DNA from 4 places in the Sporosarcina sp. FSL K6-6792 genome. Region 3 is predicted to be linked to each of the others. Evidence: riboswitches for the same ligand, from Rfam matches in the RefSeq annotation. Region 3 holds a riboswitch; each other region holds the start of a gene.
The links. A riboswitch is a leader RNA that binds a small molecule or an ion and turns the genes downstream of it on or off. The one in region 3 is predicted to bind thiamine pyrophosphate.
Positions count from the first base shown of each region.

Region 1: another riboswitch for thiamine pyrophosphate. It lies ahead of thiT (energy-coupled thiamine transporter ThiT); the one in region 3 lies ahead of tenA (thiaminase II).
Region 2: another riboswitch for thiamine pyrophosphate. It lies ahead of thiD (bifunctional hydroxymethylpyrimidine kinase/phosphomethylpyrimidine kinase); the one in region 3 lies ahead of tenA (thiaminase II).
Region 4: another riboswitch for thiamine pyrophosphate. It lies ahead of MKZ26_RS08445 (acetylornithine deacetylase); the one in region 3 lies ahead of tenA (thiaminase II).

Region 1 is NZ_JBBOSA010000001.1:2,324,043-2,330,109, reverse strand. It holds gene MKZ26_RS11395 (DEAD/DEAH box helicase) at 1-804, shown strand, start outside; gene map (type I methionyl aminopeptidase) at 1,274-2,020, opposite strand; gene MKZ26_RS11385 (hypothetical protein) at 2,127-2,243, opposite strand; gene MKZ26_RS11380 (DUF4870 domain-containing protein) at 2,307-2,648, opposite strand; TPP riboswitch at 2,887-2,988, shown strand; gene thiT (energy-coupled thiamine transporter ThiT) at 3,069-3,626, shown strand; gene MKZ26_RS11370 (tryptophan-rich sensory protein) at 3,667-4,398, opposite strand; gene MKZ26_RS11365 (M3 family oligoendopeptidase) at 4,559-6,067, shown strand, end outside.
Region 2 is NZ_JBBOSA010000001.1:2,791,766-2,797,832, forward strand. It holds gene MKZ26_RS13715 (ring-cleaving dioxygenase) at 1-928, opposite strand, end outside; gene MKZ26_RS13720 (DUF3238 domain-containing protein) at 1,262-2,464, opposite strand; gene thiE (thiamine phosphate synthase) at 2,520-3,179, opposite strand; gene thiD (bifunctional hydroxymethylpyrimidine kinase/phosphomethylpyrimidine kinase) at 3,172-4,002, opposite strand; TPP riboswitch at 4,082-4,187, opposite strand; gene MKZ26_RS13735 (histidine phosphatase family protein) at 4,564-5,106, opposite strand; gene MKZ26_RS13740 (hypothetical protein) at 5,319-5,849, opposite strand; gene MKZ26_RS13745 (ParM/StbA family protein) at 5,861-6,067, opposite strand, start outside.
Region 3 is NZ_JBBOSA010000001.1:1,490,343-1,496,409, reverse strand. It holds gene MKZ26_RS07105 (ABC transporter substrate-binding protein) at 44-1,021, opposite strand; gene MKZ26_RS07100 (ABC transporter permease) at 1,018-1,758, opposite strand; gene MKZ26_RS07095 (ABC transporter ATP-binding protein) at 1,755-2,504, opposite strand; gene tenA (thiaminase II) at 2,491-3,183, opposite strand; TPP riboswitch at 3,291-3,394, opposite strand; gene MKZ26_RS07085 (exonuclease SbcCD subunit D) at 3,545-4,702, shown strand; gene MKZ26_RS07080 (SMC family ATPase) at 4,699-6,067, shown strand, end outside.
Region 4 is NZ_JBBOSA010000001.1:1,761,348-1,767,414, forward strand. It holds gene MKZ26_RS08430 (Rrf2 family transcriptional regulator) at 543-971, shown strand; gene MKZ26_RS08435 (NAD(P)-dependent oxidoreductase) at 1,110-1,751, shown strand; gene MKZ26_RS08440 (LLM class flavin-dependent oxidoreductase) at 1,775-2,839, shown strand; gene MKZ26_RS08445 (acetylornithine deacetylase) at 2,955-4,241, opposite strand; TPP riboswitch at 4,453-4,555, opposite strand; gene MKZ26_RS08450 (S-layer homology domain-containing protein) at 4,574-6,067, opposite strand, start outside.

The sequences.
Region 1 (6,067 bases), 830 kb from region 3:
AAAAAACCAACAATTGTTGTTGGAACACCTGGTCGATTGGCTGAACTTATCAAGGTCAGAAAGTTGAAAATGCATGATATTCGTCACATTGTTCTTGATGAAGGCGATCAGCTTTTAGCGCGTGATCATCGTGTCGTTGTGAAAAATATGATTGAAGCGGCAAATCCGGAAAGACAAGTTATTGCCGTATCTGCGACAATTACAGATGAAATTGAAATTGTTGCTAGCAAGTTTATGAATGATCCAATCCGCATCCAAGTTGGAGCGGAAGAAATGCCGAAATCGGGTAAGGTCGTTCATTCATTTGTGAAAACGGATGCACGGGACAAAACGGATGTATTGCGTGGGATTTCTTATTTGAATGGAATTCGTGCTCTTGCATTTATTAATAATGTGGATCAGCTTCGCATGAAAGAAATGAAGCTTAGGTATAACGAAGCACCAATTGCGGTTCTTCATTCAGAAATGACGAAATTTGAGAGACAGCAAACATTGGAAAGTTTCCGTAAAGGCGAGTTGAAGATTTTGATAGCAACTGATCTTGCGGCACGAGGGCTAGACATTGATGGCTTAACACATGTTATTCACATCGACGTGCCACATACGGTTGAGCAATATTTACACCGTTCAGGCAGAACTGGACGAGCAGGCGGAGACGGGGAAGTATTGACATTGTTGTCGTACCCAGAAGAACGAGATTATCGTAAGCTGACTAAAGGAATTAAAACGGTTCAAAAAGTATGGTATAAAGGCCATCTTGCCGAAGGAAATTCAAAAACAATTGCAGCTCCTAAAAAGAAATAAGACAAGCGCAAGGAATCTATATATGTCGGGAAAATAGCACGTGTGTTGATTAACCATTTATTTGCATAAAATACTGGTGAATAGGGCTTAGAAAATTCCGTTTTCACTGAATCATTTCCGGTTCGCTTTCGGCAAACTATTCACGACACATTTACCATGAGGCAAGTGTGGCTAGAAGTGACTCTGTCACTTCTAGCCACACTTTTTTCGGTAATCCTGTTGTGAATACAAGTAGCGCCCAGTAGGTGATCATGTTATTCACTGGTGATTTTTGATTAATCAATAGACGTGGGAAAATAGTTATATAAATCGAGTGAAGGCATCCCCTAGCGCCGTAGTGAATTTAATGGAATACTTTATTACCACATATCTAGACAATAATAAAAAGGGCTATCCAGGAATCCAAGTGCATTGGATTTCCAGGGACAGCCCTTTTCTATATATATTGAAAGAACGCATTAGGCAGTAATTATAGTTGCGTCAAAATAATTGGTTCGCCTTTTGTGACGATAATTGTATGTTCGATTTGAGCCACAAGAGATTTGTCTGGTGTAATGAACGTCCAGCCATCCCCTGATTCAATAATATGCTCTGCTTTTTCAGAGATAAACGGTTCAACTGCAAGAACCATTCCTTCTTTCAGAAGCGTCTTATCCCAAGCGTCATAATAATTGAGTACATGCGAAGGTTCTTCGTGCAACGCTTTACCGATGCCGTGGCCAGTCAAGTTTTTGATGACTTTTAAGCCATTTTCTTTTGCCTCGCGTTCAACTGCTTTACCGATTTGGTTTAAGCTTGAACCTGCTTTAACTTTCGTCATTGCACGTTCAAATGCACTCTTAGCCACATCACATAATTGTTGTTTCTTTTTATCGGGTGTACCGACAACAAATGAAATGCCAGTGTCAGCAAAATAACCATTGTAGGAACCTGAGACGTCAATATTAACGAGATCTCCATCTTCTATGACGCGGGAACCAGGCATGCCATGGGCAACTTCACTGTTGACGCTGATGCATGTAAATCCAGGGAAATCATATTCTGCGATAGGACCTGAAATTGCACCTTTTTCTTCGAATAAGCGACCGCCGATGTCATCAATTTCTTTCGTCGTTTTACCAGGGACAGTTGCTTCTTTCATCGCTTCCCTGATTTCAGCAACAATTTTGCCGATTTTCTTTAACGCTTCAATTTCCTGTTCAGTTTTTGCAATCATTATGTTCAAATCCTTTCTTCCGTTCATTCTTTTCCATACCATACTATATCATATGGAGCTGAACAAAAAAGCCTACAAACTTAAAAAACGTTTGCAGACTGTCGAATTATTTCTTTGGGATTGTCGTGCTTGTTGCTTTTTTTTCTTTCATTACTTTGCGAACAATCGGATAGACGATAGGCGCCAATTTAATAGCGGTTTTTAATAATTTTCCAATATTCATTACGAATCACTCCTAAACACAGCATTTGTTACTTTTTTCCCGAATAGGTGGTTTTATAAACATTCACTTCAATACTTTAACACCTTGAAACACATTCCAAATTAGAATTGCTATGAGCAAAACTCCATAAACTAGCATGAATAAGACAGGTGTTAATTGCCAAAATCCAAAGTTACCACTAGGCATTACATTCAGGTCGTAGGTAAAGGAAAACATTGAAAAAGAAAAAATGATAAATCCTGCAATAAGAAGTACGACAGGAACAAGATGTGAAACGAGAGAGCGCTTGGCATGGTGTTTTACTTCACGGTCATCCGAAACGAAATAAATAATGACGGGTATAAGTAAAGGGGTGAAGAAGACACTAAAGTAGCATAGGGCGGCTAACAGTTTATTGTTCGACACACGAATCCCTCCATTTTAGTTTAACTATATATATATTGAGTAAATGAATCCCTAGATTAAACTTGGCGAAGAGGCCATACAAGGGTTAACTGGAGCCTGAGATTGGCGGCATCTCCTAGCGCCGCAGCGAATTTAATGGAATTCTTAATTTCAACATATATAGGATAATTATCATCCCTGTTAATCATCTTGCTTATAGGATCCCCATCTTATACAATGAACTAGACAACTAAATTACTGGAACCACAGGGGGAGCCTATTTGGCTGAGATTGGACAGCACGTCCTGACCCTTAGAACCTGTAAGATTATTCTTGCGTAGGAATGTGGATGGAAATTGACATATTCGATGTCCCATCTATTTCGGGATGTCTTTTTTTATGCCCACATCTTTCGCTGAGCTAGGAAAGGGATGAATTAATTTGGATCGGAAAAGACTTCAACTTTTACTTGAAATAGCTATTTTAGGTGCAATTTCATTTGTACTTGATCAGATTGGTTTTAAAATGCCACAGGGTGGCTCGGTTACGCTGTCAATGTTGCCGATTGTTGTCATGGCATTTAGATGGGGGATTGCAGGCGGTATGCTGACTGGCTTCGTCAGCGGGTTATTGCAACTGATGATGGGAGGCTATGTCTTTAATATAATACAGGCTGCCCTTGATTACTTCGTGGCGTACACGTTGGTTGGAGTGGCAGGTGTTACACTTGCATGGCTGTTAAGTAGTAAAGTAAAAGGAAACAAAGGCTCAATGGTTACAGCAATCGTTGTGGGGACAGTTATCGGTGGCCTACTTCGATACTTGATTCACTTCATTGGTGGAATTGTATTTTTTGCATCTTATGCACCTGAGGGACAGCCCGTATGGCTCTATTCACTCGTATACAATGCAAGTTACATGATACCTTCAATAATATTATCAGCAATTGTTGCGTCAATATTATTCACTACAGCACCGCGTCTTTTAGAGAGAAAATAGAAAATCGCCGTTCTGCCCAATGTGGGAGGACGGCGATTTTTTATTTTGGTGTGAATGACTTTCGTCTGAAGAACATGAATCCTGCGATTGTAGCTGCAAGAAATAGGGCTGCAGCAGAGACGAATAGTTCATCTGCACCGTTTTTCACAGTGATACCTATAAATGCCCATATGAAGACAGCACTAAATGCTATATCCGCGTAATGGTATAAAAAATGAAGTGCAATAGCGGTTGCGATAGTCAAGTAGATGACGGTCCATAGCGGGTCACTTAGTCCCCAACCAGACCATTCATGCAAAGTAAGGACGTAACTGATATTTGCAATGGTCGCGACAAAAACCCATCCTAGATAGACAGCAATCGGAACTCTACCATGAATATGACTATTTTTTATAGAATAAGTAAAATAAATGGTTAACAGTGTTAAAAGAAGAACCAGATTGATAATAATTGTCCATCCGAAGAAACCAAAATGCCAAAGCAAAATCCAAGTGATATTTAATAGGCAGCTGAGCACAAACAAAACTACCCTACGATTGAATAATGCATGATTAATGTTTACTGTGTTGCGCATAAAGCCGTATAACCAGATAGCGAGAAGCAGATAAATAACTGCCCAAATTGAAAAGGTATATCCTGCAGGTGTAAATAGTACCGGTAAACTATTAGAGATTTGCCCGGTTGTTTTTCCATTGATAGGCATTATATTCGCAGCTGCATTGACTAGAACGACCGCAATGAGCGAAAAGGTCATAATTATAATTCTAAACATATTTAAATCCTCCTACTGAATAGTATACAGAGGAATGGTGGAACCTGCGAAGGAAAGTATGAACCTTCCGTCACAATTGCATTATTTCGCATACCGAAAATTCATGTTATAATCAAGTTGTGTTTTTAGAAAATTTTGAATGAATTAAGGGGGAATAATAGTGACGCAAAAAACGTATTCTGAAGTATGGGATCTTGACGTTTTCTTTAAAGGTGGAAGTGGATCGACAGAACTACGGACACATTTGGATAGCGTAAAAGAAAAGTTAGGTTCATTAGAAGAAACGGCTTCTGCATTTGAAGTTCCTCAGTCAGCTGGTGCGTCAAAAGAAGTTGTAAACCTTATTGAATCATTAAAAGAGGTTGCACTTGACCTGTCACAGGCAGGTGCCGTTATTGGGTGTTTCCTTGCGGCGGATACAACAGATAAAAAAGCATTGCAACTGCAAGGCGAAACCGGATCCCTTGGGGCACGTTTTTCTACAATCGGGCTTAAAATCCGACAAACGCTGGCAAAAGCAGATGAGGATACATGGAATGGATTAATGGAATCGGATGAACTGAAGGAATTTGCATTTGTACTGAATGAATGGCGTGAAGAGGTCAACCTGAAACTGTCTGAAGAAGAAGAGAGTTTGATCACGTCGCTAAGCGTAGACGGCTATCATGGGTGGGGACAGTTATACGACATGCTCGTTGGTGACATTAAAATCAAAATCGAATTGGACGGAGAAGAGAAAGAACTTTCCGTTGGGCAGGCAAATAACCTAAGTTCGCATGAGAATGCAGATGTGCGAAAGCGCTCATTTGAAGCGTTGGAAGAAGCTTGGGAAGGAAAAGAGGACTTCTTCGCATCTGCATTAAATCATATTGCGGGTTTTAGGCTTGAAGTATACAAAAAACGTGGTTGGGATTCAGTATTGAAAGAGCCACTCCTCCGAAATAGAATGAGCGAAGAGACACTTGATGCAATGTGGGGAGCAATTGGTGTAAATAAAGCCCCGTTTGTAGAATACTTGCACGTCAAAGCGAGAATGCTAGGTACTGACAAAATGAACTGGTATGACATTGATGCGCCAGTTACAGCATCAACAAAGAAGATGTCGTATCAAGAAGGTGCAGAATTCATCCTAAAACACTTTGGAGAGTTTGGTCCTGAATTGGAAGCCTTTTCTCGCCTGGCGTTTGAAGATAGCTGGATCGAAGCGGAAGATCGCCCAAATAAACGTCCAGGTGGTTTTTGTACGGGTATGCCAGCATCCGAACAATCCCGTATCTTCATGACTTACAGCGGAACAATGTCGAACGTTGCAACACTTGCCCATGAATTGGGTCACGCGTTCCATTCATATGCACTGCGTCCAGTCCATTGGATGAACCGCCAATATGCGATGGGCGTAGCTGAAACGGCATCGACATTTGCAGAGATGATTGTCGCAGATGCTGCTGTAAAAGCCGCGGAAACGAAGGATGAAAAGATTGCATTACTGGAAGATAAAATTCAACGTAGTGTTGCATTCTTTATGAATATCCATGCGAGATTCCTTTTTGAGACGAGATTTTATGAAGAACGAAGAAATGGCATCGTGTCGGCTGAAAGATTGAACGAGTTAATGGCAGAAGCGCAGAAAGAAGCATACGGAGACGCTCTTAATACGGTCCATCCACAC
Region 2 (6,067 bases), 1.3 Mb from region 3:
CGCGCACTTCAAAAGGGATCAAAGAAGATTCCAGCTGTTCGCGACTGTGCTCATATTGCGTTGGAAGCATAAGATTTTCTCCCATCGTCTCCACGGACTCGTCATGTGCAAAGCCTGGTGCATCCGTTGCAATTTCAAACAAAATATTCCCGTGTTCTCGGAAGTAAATCGCATTGAAATAATTTCTGTCTTTCACTGGTGTCACACCATAACCGTTTTCTTCAACAAGTGATTTCCAGTCCAGTTGATCCGCATCATCTTCAGCACGCCAAGCGATATGGTGAACTGTGCCGACACCCATTTGTGCACGACCTGATGATGTCGTTTTCAAATCGACGATATTGCCGATGTCCGCTGTTGAGCGAAACCGGATGTATTCGCCTTCTTCACCGATTTTTTCAAGCCCCATAACTTGTTCAAGAAGATGAGCCGTTTTTTCAGGTTGTGTAGATAATAGCGTTGCGCCGCCAAACCCTTTTATAGCGACATCCGCTGTTATTTCACCAACCATCCATTCATTCTTTACCCCATCTTCTCGCTCGACAATCTCAATTCTCAAACCGTGTGGATCATCAAATGATACATACGTTTCGCCAAAGCGGTTTGATCTGCTAAACGCAATCTTAAATTTCTCAAGACGGTTTTCCCAGAAAGTCATTGCCCCGACCGGTACTACGTACGACGTAACACCGACTTGGCCATCCCCAATTGTTCCTTGGCGAGCATTAGCCCATGTGAAAAATGTAATGATCGTACCCGGTGCACCGTTTCCATTACCAAAGTAAAGATGATACGTCCCCGGATCATCGAAATTGACGGTTTTCTTGACAAGACGCAACCCAAGAACACCCGCGTAAAAGTCGACGTTTTCTTGCGGATGTCCGACGATTGCAGTTATGTGATGAATGCCCATTGATTTTTTCGTCATATCAATTCTCTCCTCGAATTAGTAGAAAGTTATTTATCTTGAATTCAAGATAATCATATCAAGCAGAGTTTTCTTTGTCAACGAGTTGGCTTGAAGCGTATAAATCAGATGTAAGAAACGAGTCACCGCCTGTCTTGTTCAATAATAGACACTAAAAGTAAATAAAGAGGCTATCCGAGATAACCTCTTGTCACAGTACATTCATTATTACCAAGGTTCATCCTATCGAATAGTAGGGATGCATAATTCGTTATCTACGCAACTCATATTTTTCCTTTCCGGATAAACAACGAACTCCTTCCATTTATGACAACGGAAGGAGTTCATTGTTTACTATTCAAAATTAGAGATTCGCCAGTACTGCCATGCAATTACCTCAGACATCCACGCGAGCCCCTTACTTTCCGCTTGGTGAATTGGTTTCCATTCATTCTCTTCACCACGCATCAGGTAAATCTCATGATGGGGCGCCTGATCGTGGTAACCCGTCATATCAAACGTTCCGTCCCGCCTCATAACTGCTCGCACTTCATAGTTAATGTCAGGGGCCGTTGTAAGGGGATTGCCGACAGCATGCAGGAGATGAAATCCTGCTTCGTCTTCCCCGTGATTTGTCCGTTTCAATGTAATCCCATCGTGTGAAGCGGTTGCCTGTTTCCTAAAGCGCTTAAAAGCATCATAGACAATCGATGGCCCAACATCCCTTGTAAACGTCAATGGAGAACGTTCAAGGTCATATGCCAGTTCGACGTCCACTCGGGTCCGATAACTGGCTCCATTTGAATCGAATCCCCTGTCATCCCCTTTAAAATAACGATTTCGCGACAATAGATTCGGATTCAACACCCAGTCATCCTGCAAAAACGTCATGTAGCGGAATTCCCACCTATCTACATTCGGGAGACGAACTCTGTCTTGAACAGGTATCAGCAATTCCCTCGGTTTGGCAATGGATTTTGTCACCGAAAATCGTTCAATCGCCGCTTCTGCCTTCGACGAAACTGGATTCAACAACCCAAAAAGAGTGGAGACAATCGACTGAAAGACGTTGAATCGTTCTTCCGACTTCGCAAGTGAACGCTTAGATTCGATCGTATACGTATAGATTTCATCCAACGAAAAATCCCTGTCGATGTAAGAATTATCGACCGCCGTTGTCATATGCTTACCATTTCGGTAGACATCATATTCAGCGACATCTTTAATTTCCTCCCAAGACAATGCAATTTGCGTCTTTGCGACAATCGTTGTCATGACAAGTGACTGAAGCGGACTTTCTTTGTTTTTCTGTTCAGCAAATGCTGACGTTTGCAATGCAATAACGTCAATTACAATACCATCTTCAACACGTTCGATTACGTAATTATATAGTTTCGCATGCTTGAAATCACCGTCACTAAATTCAGAGACCGTTCCTTCATACAAATGATGCCCGTCTCTATAGACTTTGTAGGTTCCGCCGACATCATTCCATGTGAAATAGATTAGATCTGCCTTATGCAAAACGGTTTGTATTTCAAACAGTTTCTTTTTCATCCGCACACCACGCCCCTTACTTGGAAGTGTGGTATATTTCGCGAGCAGTTAAACATTACATTTCAATACCTGTTAATGAAAGAAGGACCGCACCTTTTAAACGACTTGCTGCTTCTCCAGGATCTTCTTCTCCAGAAATCGCAGAAATAACCGCTACCCCTGACGCACCCGCTTTAATGATAGCACCGGCTCTGCGTTCTGAAATTCCACCAATCGCAACAATAGGTAAACCAGGTAACAACGATGCCACTTCCCTAATTGTCTCGATGCCAATAACCGGTTGCGTATCCATTTTCGTCTGTGTCTCATAAACTGGACCTAGACCGATATAATCAGCCCCAGCATCAGCTGCCGCAATCGCTTCTGTTACATTATGCGTAGAAACACCTATTAGCATGTCTGGACCAACCTTGTCACGCACTGCCGAAATATATCCGTCTTCCTGCCCGATATGAATACCGTCTGCACCAATTTCAATCGCAAGACCTATATCATCATTGACAATGAAAGGTACACTATATTGTTCACATAATTGCTGACACGCCTGTGCAAAAGCCTTCAACTCTTCACCCGTTAATGCACCAGGCCCTTTTTCACGTAATTGAAAGCTCGTTATACCACCCTTTAGCGCCTCTTCTAAGACATGTAACGGGTCGCGTCCCGCCAAATTCACTGTGCCCATGATGAAATATAAGTTAACTGTTTGCTTATCCATAAACTACAACCCCTTCCATTGTCTTGTTGCCGCGGCGTCCATATGCCCAGTGATTCGTCGGACCATGGCCGCCACCAATTTTTAGTCCATCTTCAATTGCTGCGTGTATAAAACATTTTGCAGAAACAACTGCATTCGCTGCCGTTTCCCCATTTGCCAAAAACGCTGTCAGTGCCGCCGAATACGTACACCCTGTTCCATGCGTATCTTTCGTATCAATCCATGGTGCGCGAACCGAGAACCGTTCCCCGTCAGCCCCCATGAACAGATCTTCCGCATAAGGCGCTTCTTTCCGGTGGCCCCCTTTAATAAGAACCGCCCCCGCGCCCAACGCTATTATATGTTTCGCCGCTCGTTCTATGTCTTCATTCGTCTTTATTTCCATTCCTGCAAGCACTTCTGCTTCTGGAATATTAGGTGTAACAATAGCTGCAAGAGGTACAAGTACAGTCTTCAACGCTTCAACCGCCTGTCTTTCTAGCAATGAAGCACCCCCTTTCGCAATCATTACCGGATCAATGACAAGTGGAATTCCGCTCCAATGAAACGCCTCTCCCACTGCATAGATAATTTCTGTCGAAAAGAGCATCCCCGTCTTAATCGCTTTAACATCAAAATCTTCAATAACTGCCTGTATTTGCGCTTTAATAATAGCGGTGTCAACCGGCTGTATCGCCGTCACTCCAAATGTATTTTGCGCTGTCACCGCTGTCAGTGCCGACGTACCGAAAACACCCAATTCTTGGAACGTCTTCAAGTCTGCCTGAATACCCGCACCACCACCACTATCCGACCCCGCAATTGTCAATGCCACACGTACCATTCGATTCGCCACCCTTTTATTTATACTAAAAAGCCGCTTCCCGGTGGCGTAAGAAAGCGGCTAGCCATTTAACTATTCGTAAAAGGCGTACCCACTTTCCTACGCCGGTATAATCCGGATCAGGTTCCAAGGGTCCGCGCATTCATGCACGTCTCAGCCTAAAAAAGGCTCCCCTAGTGGTTGTTAAACTATTCAGCTTTGTAGCAAGTGTAACATATCTAGTGTGAGATTGTGGGAATGTTTGGTCCATTTTCAATAGAAGCATAGAGTAATGGAAATAAAAAACCCCATCAAATAGGTTCAATATATATAATAAACTCGTTTCACGTGGTAACAGTTTATTCCATTCTATCGTCGATAAGAGTATAGTTAATGACATAAACAGAAAGAAGGCGCAGTTTATGCATAAAGCAGACAGCAGACCGAATAATCCCGACAAATCCATGTGGATCAGTCTTTTCGGGGCACTCGTTATTATTGCAGTGGTCATTATTACTAATCTTACAATGGGTTAACATTCACTAAAACCTAGATAGGCCGACATCACAGCGGCCTGTTTTTTTATTCAGAACCCCAAATTCTTTCCACTTCTGAGTCCCCATCCTTAATCCGTATAACATACACGTCTGGATTCGTCAGTGCCTGCCACTGCCCAAAATCGAATCGCTCATCATAACACCTTAATAATAGCGCCATTAAGTTCCCGTGTGTCACAAGCACTGTCCGCGAACCGTCACCCAGCTCATCCACAACATCACAAACCCTCGACATCGCTTCACTCGAAGATTCCCCACCCTCATATTTTAGATGAAGGTCAAAAAACGTATCTTCCAGCTTTATCAACCAATCCTCGAAATCCATTGAACTTAGCACGCGCTCCATAAGCCGACTATCCACCTCTACATGCAACTTCTTCCGCTCAGCTATAGGCCAGCCCGTCTGACGTGCACGAGAAAACGGACTCGTAATAATCCGATCCACTTCGATATCTTCGAAAAACGCTACAAGCTGATCCGCCTGCAAAATCCCTTCAGCAGTCAATTCCGCGTGTGGTGCCTGTCCTTCTGCGGAGCAATGACGCACGATGTAAATAACTTTTTCCATAACCGCTTCACCCCATTCTTCTTACTAAATAGACATACAGCCCATTCGTAAACTAGCTGTAGTCTTCCCTATTACTCTTTTTCCCTTGTATGCTCCAAAGAAAACATCTCAATGTTTTAGATTCCTTAGAAATCACAACAAAAAGTGCCTGTACAATAGACCATCATGAAAATTTAAACATTCATGGTGGTTTCTTATGCAGGCACTCACTATTATTTATTCATCTGGGCAAGGAAGTCAGCTAGAGGGTCTTCCTCTTCTACAACAGAGGTTTCTTCTGGCTCCTTTAACTGTTCCCAATCAAAATTATCCAGATCATCCTCTATGTTAATCAATTGATGTTCTGTTTCCACCTCAACGGCAGCGCTCGTTTCTTCCTGCAAATATAATGCTGCATTTACATCTATTGCATTGCTGTTCAATGATGCAAAGAGAGAAGCTGTGCGGATTGGATCGGACATTAACTGATAGACGATACTCCCTAGTAGCGCCTCGGAATGTTCGTGCTTTAACCAATCACGTTGCGCTTTAGTTAACCCTTTTGGGAGCGGAATTGTTATGGCCTCTCTATGCTTTAAAAGTGAGTCATTCACCCCATCTATCACGAACTCCGCAATTTTACTGGAAAAGTTTCTTCTTTCGACTTCTTTTAACTTTTGCAGTTGCTTTAGTGTGTGGTCAGATGTATCTGATGGGAGACGAAATGTAATGGGCTGTCCCCTTTTTAATCCCGCGTCATTCATGCATAGTCACCTTACTTTGTTTTAACTAACTTTTCTTCTTCTTTAATTTTGACTTGTTGATTTTTTTTCGCAAAGTCTGAAATTAACTTGTAATAAGCGTTGGCCATCATCCAGACACTTTCTTTTTCATCCTCAAAGAAATCGATATTATAACCATCTAAGCTATTATTTAACGTTTTAAGATAGTCTTTAAGGACAATAGAGCCTCCGCCGATGAA
Region 3 (6,067 bases):
CCCTCCATAACGGTGATAAACTCAGTATAAGCTTGTTTTTTTGTTAGTCCATATTAATGAAAATCCCATCAAGATTTGCTTCGTTTTTCAATAATCCGGTTTCTGTCATCCAATCGGCAGTTGCTTGCCATGCCTGTTCCTCCTGCTCACCAAACGTACCAGGTGCTGTCATTTTCGGAAGAAGAATCGAAAGTGACTCTCTTTCAACAACCTCGACGAGTGGGAAATTCGCTTCATCCTGGTATTCTAGCAAGATAGACAGCGCTTCTTCAGGATCATTCTCCATATCATCAAAGGCTCTTCCGGCAGCGCGCCAAAATGCTTCGATGTTCTTTTGATCTTTCTTCCAGGTATCGTCACTTGTCACAACAATAAGTTCATAAAACGAAGGTATTTCGAAGTCTGTCGGGTCAATATAGCCTGTTGGAAATCCTTCATATTCAAGTAGCGGTACTTCATGATTAATATATGCCCCGATAACAGCGTCTGCTTTTTTTGAAATCAATGCAGAATTTAATTCAAACCCCACATCGACCATGTTTACTTTACCGTAGTCTGCACCATCTGCTTTCATCATTGTTTCTAGTATTGCTTCGTTCAAAGGGATTCCTGAATAGCCTACAGTTTTTCCTTCTAGATCTTTTGGTGACTCGATACCACTTTCTTTTAAAAATGCTACGTGATTCAATGGCGAACGAACGAGAACGCCGACGGATTTAATGCCGATATTTTGTTCGGATTTCGCGATGATGACATCGGGCTGATAAGTGATGCCCATAGTCACTTTTCCTGCTGCTGCAAGGTTAATAGGGTCTGTCGGACTTGCGGGGAACTTGATATCCAGTTCAATGCCTTCATCTTTGAAATAACCTTTTTCCTCCGCAACATAAAGGAAGCTATGTACAGCATTAGGATACCAATCAAGCATGATACTTACCTTTTCTGTTTTTTCATTAGCATTGCACGCGCTGAGCAATAGGATTAGCGCAAGACTTGTAAGTGATAATGTGATTTTCTTCAATTTTTAATCCTCCATTTTAACGTTCGATTTTCAATAATGGTCACGCAGATGAATAGACCGATTCCGACGGCACTCAGTACAAAAATGGGTGCGAAAACAGCTGCACCATCGAACTGCGTCATCATACGCCTACTGAAGTAACCAAGGCCTGCCTGCGCCCCTAACCATTCTCCGATTGCAGCGCCAATTACACTTAGTGTCACAGCGACTTTCATTCCAGAAAAGAAATGAGGGAGGGCAGTTGGTACGGAATATTTATAGAAAATATCCTTTTTTGAAGCACCCATCGTCAAAAAGAGTTCCTGTATATCTTTTTTTCTTGACGATAAACCATCGAATGTATTCACAGTTATCGGGAAAAATGTGATGAGCACAGTAACGGCAACTTTGCTCCAAATTGTGTAACCAAACCACAGTACAAAAATAGGTGCAAGGGCAATAATAGGAACCATTTGAGATGCAATGAGAATTGGATAGAGTGCTTTTCGTATGCCTGGACGGGAAGACATTAGCACTGCAATGGCTGTTCCTGAAATAATCGAAATGGCTAGGCCGATAATAATCGTCATCAAAGTAACCGGCAGATGTTTCAACAATAATACTTCCTTCAGTTCCCAAAAACGTATAAAAATTTGAATAGGGGAAGGTAGAATGAACGCTTTACCGTAAAGGCGTGCACCCAACTCCCAGATACTTAGAAATCCTGCAATAATAACTAAGGATGCCGTATTTTTCACAGTGTTACCTCACTTCTAAGCTTGCCGATAAGCAGTTCTTTTAGCTCGAGCATTTCAGCGCGATGTAAATCGTTTCTTAGTCGAGGTCTTTCAAGAGGTACTTCGATTTCCACAAATGAAGTGACAGGTTTGTTTTGCAACAGAAAAATACGGTCTGACAGAAACAGTGCTTCCTCTACGTCATGTGTGATGAAAAGGACAGTTGATTTGCGCTTTTCCCACAGATTGATGAGCCACTCTTGCATAGCCAGTCGGGTGATGGAGTCGAGTGCTGAAAATGGTTCATCCAACAATAGTAGGGAATTGCCAGAAAGAACAGCGCGTAAGAAAGCGACGCGCTGCTTCATTCCACCCGAAAGCTCTCCTGGATAGTTATCCTCTGTTCCACCAAGACCGAACTCTTGTAATAATGGTTGTACTTGTTCCTTGGCGGCCTTCTTATCTAATCCGGCTACTTCAAGCGGAAGACATGCATTTTCTAAAATGGTTCGCCAAGGCAGTAACAGATCTTGTTGTGGCATATAGCCAATCTTTCCGAGGCGCTGACTATTTGGATTTCCTTCAAGAGAAATGGTACCCCTTGAGGGTTCATCTAACCCGGTTACAAGACGAAAAATCGTACTTTTACCGGAACCGCTAACACCAATTATCGAAATAAACTCACCGGGAAGAATGTTGAATGACAGATTATCGAGTATGCTGTTGCCTGATTGGTACGTGAATGAAACACCGTCAAACGATAGCATTTATCATTTCAACTCCAGGCCACATTTGTTTTGTATTTGCCATATCCCAAAACATATATTCATAACGAGTTGTATTGAGGAAGATTTCCTCGAGCTTTAACAGTTCATGCTCCGGTTTTCCTTCTGCTGACTTGTTCATTAAATCAATACACCAGCCCGCAAGTTCCTTGAATTCATCCGAAGAATACATCTGAATCCAATCGCCATATAACGAGTGATCGGCAGCACCTGGAATAGCATTTAGCTCCTTACCGATCTCCCAGTAACTCCATGCGCAAGGAAGCAGAGCAGCCATCACTTCCGCAACGGTTCCATTTTGACAGACGTGTAACATGTAGTGCGTATAGGCAAGAACAATTGGTGACGGCTTAGCGTTTTCAAGTTCCTGTTCAGAAATGCCGAACCGTAGTGCGTAGCTTCGATGCAGGGCCATTTCCTTGTTCAGCGTCCCATCGAGTAGTGTCGCGAATTTGCCCATCGTTTCCAAGTCGTCGGCTTTTACAGCCCCAATCGCAAACAGTTTTGCATAATCAATCAAATACAAGTAATCCTGTACCATATAAAACCTGAATTTATCCGGATCAAGCGTCCCATCGCCAATTCCTTGTACGAACGGATGGCTATGATTCTGTCTCCAGATTGGTAACGTCTTTTCTAACAAACGGTCAGTGAACTTCATGATATCAACACTCCCTTTGTATTCTTGAAAACCAAAAAACCCACTCCTTGAAGAAGAAGTGGGTTGTAGACAATCAAAAGTATCCCGGAAAATAGACCGGCAGAATTATTGTGTCAGCACCTCTTCCTTACGCTGGTATTAACCAGTTCAAGTTATAAGGGTCAAGGCACATGCCTCTCTCAGCTCTGTTAGAGCACCCCTAGCGGTGGATCATATGAAATTGGACTCATCCCCATTATAAGCATATTAAAAATAGAAGGTCAACCTTAACTTTGTGAAAAGTTAGAAAGGAATGTATGTTTCCTTTTACGAGAATTATCCTGTAAAGTAGAAAGAAAAAGTATTGAAGGGGGAAATGAATTTGAAATTTTTCCATACAGCGGACTGGCATTTAGGCAAGCTCGTTCAAGGTATATATATGACAGATGGACAGCGTTATGTACTTGATCAATTTGTAGAGGCAGTCGAAGAAGAGAAGCCAGATGCGGTCATTATCGCAGGCGATTTGTATGACCGTGCGGTGCCACCTACAGAAGCGATTGCACTACTTGACGAAGTGCTTGGAAAAATCACTATGGAACTTGGAATACCTGTCCTTGCGATTGGAGGAAACCATGATAGCCCGGGACGCCTCCATTTTGGAAGCGGATTGATGCGAGTAAATGGCTACCATATTGCAGGTCAGATGACGAAAGTAATCGAACCGGTCGTTTTGTCAGATGACTACGGTGAGGTTCATTTCCATCTCGTACCATTTGCGGATCCTTCTGTTGTAAAACATTTGCACGAAGATGAAACGATTGTGAACCATAACGATGCGATGAAGAAAGTGACGGCAACTATCCGTGAACAAATGGTGGAGGGGGTCCGACATGTATTTGTTGGACATGCTTTTGTGACACCTCACGGAGAAAGTGAAAATAACACGAGTGACTCCGAACGACCGTTGGCAATTGGTGGAGCAGAATATGTGTCGGCGCATCTTTTTGAAGGATTTAATTATACTGCACTTGGCCACCTACATCAGGCGCATTATGTGTTAAATGAAACAGTGCGGTTTGCGGGTTCGCCAATGAAATATTCGATTTCAGAAGAACATCATAATAAAGGGTTTCTAATTATCGAACTTGATGCTGCAGGGCAGGTATCTGTTGAGAAACGGGAGTTGAAGCCTAAGCATGATATGCGGACGGTTGTAGGGACGATGGAAGATATTTTGTTGCACCCAGTAAGTGAGGATTATGTTTTTGTAAAATTGCTAGATGAGACACCGGTTTTATTCCCGATGGAAAAAGTACGGTCAGTCTATCCGAACGCGATGCATGTTGAGCGTAAAGTGCTCATGCTGACCGCAAATACGGTTGATGAGCAACGTATGGAACATGGGAAGCATGATGATTTAGCACTCTTTAAAGCATTTTACGAAGAGATGAAAGGAGAAGCGGCAGACGTAGAAACGGAGACCCTCTTTTCAGAAGTGCTCCATGAAGTTATGCACAAGGAGGGAACTGAGCTGTGAGACCAATTCAATTAATGATGACGGCATTTGGACCATATAAAGGGACGGAAACAGTCGATTTCAGGGAATTGAAAGACAATCGACTCTTCGTTATTTCGGGAGCTACTGGTGCGGGGAAAACGACAATATTTGATGGGATTTGTTTTGCGTTATATGGCCAGGCGAGCGGAGAAGATCGAACGGATAATCGTGCGATGCGAAGCGACTTCGCAGACGACGCAGTTCAAACGACCGTTGAGTTGACGTTTGACATTCATAATCGAACGTACCGTATCATGCGGCAAATACCGTATGTCAAACAGGGGAACAAGTCAGAAACGTCTGCGCGCTGCGAGTTCTATGAACTGACAGAAGACGGGGAGGTACCACTTGTCGACAGGCAGATTGTATCTGAAATTAACAAGAAGGTAGAAGAACTAATCGGCTTTACACAAGCACAATTCAGTCAGATTGTTATGCTACCGCAAGGAGAGTTCCGAAAGTTTCTAACGTCTGATACAGAAAATAAAGAAACAATCATGCGGAAAATATTCAAAACAGATAAGTACCGTGAAATTGTGGAGCAGCTAAAAGGGAAGAAAGACAACGCACAAGCGACTCTGATGAAAGAGATGCAACAGAGCGAGGGGCATATTGGACAAATAGCGACCTTACTGCCCGAGCGTGAGTCATCGGTCTTTACTGTTCTTGCGAATGAACATTACAATGTGAATCAAGTCGTTCAAGGATTAGAAGAAGAATTTGCGTTTTATCAAGACAAGACGGTTGTTGTTAAAAAGAGTTACGATGAAGTTTATGCAAAGCATACAAAAATGCAAGAAATGTACCACGCCGCGAAAAGTATGAATGAACGTTTTATTGAACTACGTCAAAAAGAATTATCGTTAAATAAGTTAACGGAACAGTTGCCGATTGTGGAACAAAAAGAACAACAAATAGCCGACGCAGAGCGAGCTGTTTCAATCGGTGAACTTGAGATGCAATTACTCAAATTGAAAGAAGAAACTGCCACGAAAGCAGGTAATCTTAAGAATGCGAAGGAAGCAGTCCAGATAGCAGCAGAAAAAATGGAACTTGCTGGAGAGCGTTTTCGAGTGGAAGAAGCAAGGAAAACGGACCGTGAAAAGCTGACGGAAAGTTTGATACGACTAAAAGATTTCCTTCCGGCTGTTTCAAGTTTGGCATCGAAGGAAACTGCTCTTGATGTGATGAAAAAAGAAAACAATCATTTGGAAAAAGAACTTGGAAAAACCGTTAGAATGACAGATGAAGAAACGAAGAACTTGGAAAAAGTGAAAGTAGAAATCGAGATGTATGAAATGGGACAAGTTCAGTACGATGAACGTATCGATCAACTAAATGAAA
Region 4 (6,067 bases), 270 kb from region 3:
TGTTTAGTATAAGGCCCTAAAACCATAATTTCCAGCTCTGTATCAAAATCAAATACCCTATATATGTTGAACAAATGAATATCGGATATGCACTTTACAAGGCTTTTGGGAGGCTGTTGAAAAGTCTGATACCTAGCATAAAATAGAACTCCTACCAATACCGCTTCGACGCTTTGTGGATGCCTCCCGCGATAAGCCAGAAAGGAGGCCGCTTTCAGTCTTATCGCTCCGGCTACCACGAAATCGCGTCTTCGCTAGACGGTCTATGTGAGAAAGCGCATTTCATTAGCGGTGATGAAATCTGCAAGTTGGAGTACGACTTTCTTTAATATAATTAGTATCAACTAGTAATCACCTTATTATCTCAGCATATACATCTCAAAATTACATTTCTCTCGATAATGAATACCCTAGCGCAGGCGCGACAAAGGCATCCCCAAAGCGCCAAGCGTTCTACAACCCACTCCCCATCCCTTGAATAATAATAATTGACAATCAATACGCGTTGTAACTATAATGATTACACCGGGAGGTTACTTGCAATGAAAATCAGTAGTCGCTTTACAGTTGCAGTTCATATTCTATCCCTCGTGGCGATTGAAAGTAACGAGCTTTGTACTTCGGAATGGATTGCAGAAAGTGTGAATACAAACCCTGTAGTCATACGAAGAATAATTGGTAAACTAAGAAATGCAGGACTTATTCAAGTTCGGCAAGGTCTTGGGGGAGCTACGCTTCAAAAACCTTTAAAAGAGATTACTTTACTCGATGTGTACAGAGCAGTCGAAGTCGTGGAAGAAGGCGAGCTTTTTCAATTTCATGAAAAACCAAATCCAAATTGCCCGGTTGGCGCCAACATTGAGGCAGTTCTTGAGCTGATTTTACTTCGAGCTCAAGAAGCAATGGAATCTGTGTTACATGAAATTACGATGGAAGAATTAGTATCGGTATTAACACAAAAAATCGGATAGTTCATTCGATTTTTCAGCCACCGCTGTAACTGTAACCATTACAGTTACAGTTGGATTAATTATAGCCAATGGCTTCAAATCACTAGGCGCGTATTATTTTATGTGCATAAAATAACTAATTTACTGGAGGATTTAAACATGAAAATTGGAATTATCGGAGCTACAGGAAAAGCAGGAAGCCTTATTGTAAAAGAAGCGAATGACCGTGGACACGAAGTAACAGCTATCGTTAGAAATGCAGCAAAACTAACTGAAAAAAATGTTGTCGCCCTCGAAATAGATATATTTGATCTACAAGCTGAAGACCTTCGTCAATTTGATGTTGTTGTAAATGCATTCGGTGCTCCTGCAGGGCAGGAACATCTTCATCTAGATGCCGGAAGAGAGTTAATAGAGGCGTTTGAAGGCGCTCCAGAAACAAGATTGATTGTTGTAGGTGGTGCGGGAAGCTTGTTTGTAGATGAAGCTAAAACTATCCGTCTTATGGACACACCGGAATTCCCTAAAGAATACTTTGCAACTGCTTCCAATCAAGGAAAGAACTTAGAAGACCTGCAAAAGACGAGTGGAGTTAAATGGACATTCATTAGCCCAGCAGCATTCTTTAATCCTGAAGGAAAAAGAACGGGTTCGTATCAAAAAGGAAAAGACAATTTAATCGTGAACTCAAAAGGTGACAGCTATGTAAGCTATGCTGACTATGCAATTGCAGTTCTTGATGAAATCGAAAATCCTCAACATATAAATGAACGTTTCACCCTTATTTCTGAAGCGGAATAACTTAGTTTTAGGAGATGAGAACAATGCAAACAGAAACTAGGAAACCCGGAATTGAAATTGGAATATATACATTTGGGGATCTTGGTCCAGATCCCCTAACTGGAAAAACAATAAGTATTCATCAGCGCCTTCATGAAGTATTGGCTATTGGAAAGCTGACTGAAGAAGCCGGACTTGATATTTTTGGTGTCGGTGAGCATCACCGCTTAGACTATGCCGTATCAGCTCCGCCAGTTGTTCTGGCGGCAGTGGCACAAAACACGAAGCGTATTAAATTGACGAGTGCAACGACTGTTTTGAACACAGTCGACCCTGTTCGCCTATTCGAGGATTTTGCTACACTCGATTTAATTTCGAATGGTCGCGCTGAGATTATTACAGGTCGTGGTGCATTCGTTGAATCTTTTCCGTTATTCGGTCATGACTTAAACAATTATGACGAACTGTTCGATGAAAACATACGACTGCTTCAACAATTGAATACCAATGAAATCGTCAATTGGAATGGGTCATTCCGTTCGCCTTTAACTAATTCTATGATTGCCCCGCGCCCTGTTCAAAATAAACTGCCGATTTGGGTTGGTGTAGGTGGAACACCTGATAGTGCAATACGAGCTGGAAAACTTGGAACTGGTTTAGCATTAGCTATCCTTGGTGGGGATCCAATTCGTTTCAAACCACTTGTTGATTTGTATCGCCAAGCCGGCATAAGTGCCCGACATCGTGTAGAAGATTTAAAAGTGGCTGTAACAGGACATACGTATATAGCAAAGACATCCCAACAAGCGAAAGACGAGTTTTATCCTTACTATGCAAATTATTGGGGATACGTGAACAAACAGCGTGGAATGGGCACGAGAATTTCCCGTTCTGATTTCAGTCATATGGCCAGTCCCGAAACCGGGTTATTTGTCGGTAGCCCTCAGCAAATAATTGAGAAGATTCTCCACCAACACGAACTATTTGGACATCAACGATTCATTGCACAAATGGATATCGGCGGCTTGCCGTTTTCTAAAGTCGCAGCGAGTATTGAAATGTTAGCAACACAAGTAGCTCCGATCGTTCGGCGTGAAACGGCTCGGTAAGTCTATCCCATGAGAATTCAACTCGAAACATAGCAACCATTTGAAACCTCATCAGAAATAACCCCAATTATTTGGCAATATGCAACAATATACTAATACTAGATGAATGGGGAGATTACTTACACTCCCTATTTTTCGTATTACACCACTCATTTATAAATATCATAAGCGTCTTGGTAAATACCACTAATTCTTCAATGTTTATCTTTTCATCGACTGAATGTGCCTCTTCCAACTTTCCAGGACCATAGATAACAGTTGGAATTCCTGCTGCTCCTAGCCAGCCCGCATCTGTTACTGATCTCGACATACCTATTATTGCAGGACTTTTTTCGGTTTGTTCATGACAATGCGCAAGAAGTTGAACAGCTGCATGGTCCGCATTCATTTCAAGCGCCGGAAATATTTCTCCACGTTCTTCAATCATTGATTTTCCCCCCCAGCGAAAGTGAATGGGATTTTCTCTTAACCACGTGTCTGCTTTTGCTACATTGTTCAAATGCTCTTCGATTTCTTTTGTTACAGATTGATAGGTTTCATTCGGATAGAAATGAACGGTGATCCAGAGCCGACATTCATCCGCCACAAAAGCTGCATGCCTTCCTCCTTCTATAACTGCCGGATTAATAGTAGTGGTGCCAGGCACAAAACCCGGATATTTTTTTGTCACAGCCCAGTGACGTTCTAAATCTTGTAATCCAGCAATAACCTTCATCATCTTTTCTATCGCACTAGCCCCATTAACCGAACCGCCTGCATGAAGCATACTCATCCTCATTGCATCATGGAAAACTTCCTTACTTTTAATCGTTATCCAGCCGGTAATCACACCACCCTGACCATGAATTTGACGATCACTGCCATCGACTACGAGTGCAAAATCTGCTGTATAGCCTTTTTCCATACATGAAAGTGTTCCAGCCTCTCCCGCTTCCTCCCCAATGACAGTCTGAATTTGCAAATCACCTTTCAGTTCCACACCTAGCTCGTTTAATAATTTAACGGCTAGTAAAGTCGCGGCCACTGCAGCTTTCATATCAGATGTTCCTCGCCCATATGCGTTGCCATCTTTAGTCGTCAGTTCAAAGACAGGCACAGTCCACTCTGTTTCATCCCCCACTTCCGCAACGTCTATATGTCCATTAATGATTAGGCTGTTATACAGGTTTCCATCCGTTCCCTTTTTAACGCCTACAACGTTCGGGTCGCCAGGAAATACATCCCAACTAACCGTTTCAAATTTTTCTTGTTCTAAAAAGTCTTGAATATACCGCTGTACGCCTGTTGTATTTCTTGCCGGTGGACTAACTGTCGGGAAACGAACGAGGTCCGCTAGCAATTGCACTAACTCCTCTTGACGTTCATCAACTAGGTTACTAATTCTATTTTCCATTTTACTCATCCATCCCTTATCTATATTTTTGGTAGGTGAATCTATATACGTTGAAATAAAGAATTCCATTGAATTCACTACGGCGCTAGCCCTTGTAATGCGCCTTCGCACAGTTCACTATCTTTATTTCATTTGTTCAACATATATACACTGGAACAGAAAACAGCCGCTTTCCATAATCGGAAGGCGGCTGTTTTCTACGCATATAAAGACATTGAGTGTAGAGTTTCAGCTGCTTCCCTACGCTAGTATGAACTAGATCAGGTTCGAAGGGTTTACATCTATGATGTGTCTCAGCCTAAACGGCTCCCCTAGCAGTATCTATTTAGTTTTATTCTTCTTCACAATGCATCTGTTCTTTCTTCCCCTTTAGGAAGATAGTTCGATAAGTCGATATCACGTAACCCGTTCTTTATTTTAGTTGTGTAACCTAAATTTTCATTCGATAAAAACGAAGCTTTTGAAGCAATCATTTCTTCTAATAAAGGCAAATACGTCGGATCAATATCTTTCCAAAGTTTGTACGAATTTATTAAATCCTCTAAAGTCAGATGCTTGTAATCATCGCCTTTAAAGTCACGTAATGCGGAAATACGATACCAAATATCGCCATTATCACGAATCCAATCCTCTTTATCCGCTACAATCGCTGTTTGTATAGCCTGCGCTGTATCTAAATACTTCTGATCACCGAACTCATTATAAGCCATGAGTAAAACGTTCATACCGCCCAACACATGATTCATAGAGGCATGCGTCGTTACTTGCTGTGCAATCGGGAAGTAATCCGCGATGTAGTAAGACTCGTCATTCACAGCAATGACGTTTCCTTTACTTTTTTGCGAGACCAGTAAGTCAGCATAATTACGCAATGGTTCTTTTGCATTATCAATTCCAAAATCAGCGCCACTATTATAGTAGAAAAGCGCGATTTGCTCATTAAAACGTGTATCAATGAATGGAGCTGTAATGTCATATAAATCTTTCAAATAGGTGCTTGTAACTTCTGTTTCCCAATAATCTTTGTCACCTTTGAAATTCTTCAAGTTAACAAATGAGTTGTAAATTAAGTTCTCAAAATAACGATCCTCTTGCTCATTATATAAAACCAGCGCACGATCTTCTTTTAATAGAAGTAAGTTCCGCCCATATCCTTGCCCTGTATCAGGCATTGGCTCTGTGGTTATCGCCATTTTATTGTATGGGCCACCCGCCGTGTACCAATTATTACGTTTTTTATAATACTTAGCTGACTCAAGCATCCAGCTCTCCATATTCTCTTCATTCGCAAATAATTGGTCATCCGCATTCATATACCACTGATCTACAATGTCATTGCCTTTTGAATTTAACGTATGCACAGACAATAATGTTGTTCCAACCTGAGCATAAGACAGTGCCTCTTTTTCACCGAGCAATTGACGCATGTAACTGTAGCCATCATTCTCATACTCTAATGACAATTGCTTCGACAAATAAGACTGACCAACCATCCGCTCCTTCACTGATCCATCTAGCTTCACAAACTTGAGTAAACCCGTCGGATAGGATGTTGTGTCACTGCCAAAAACGTCTTTATCATTACGTTTAATCTTGTATTTGTCATAACGGTTTAGCTCAAATGAAGCCACTTCATTTTCTTTTTGAATGACATCTACTGTTACAGCAGATTCAGTAGGATTAATGATTTTCGAAAATAAGAAGTAATCGCCATTATCAAATGAACGAACCGTTAACTCAATGGTCGCACCTTCTATACCGATGTCATAAGTGTAAATATTATCGCGAGAAAATGAGTTATCGATTCTCGTATGATTCGTGAAAAGTATATTCTC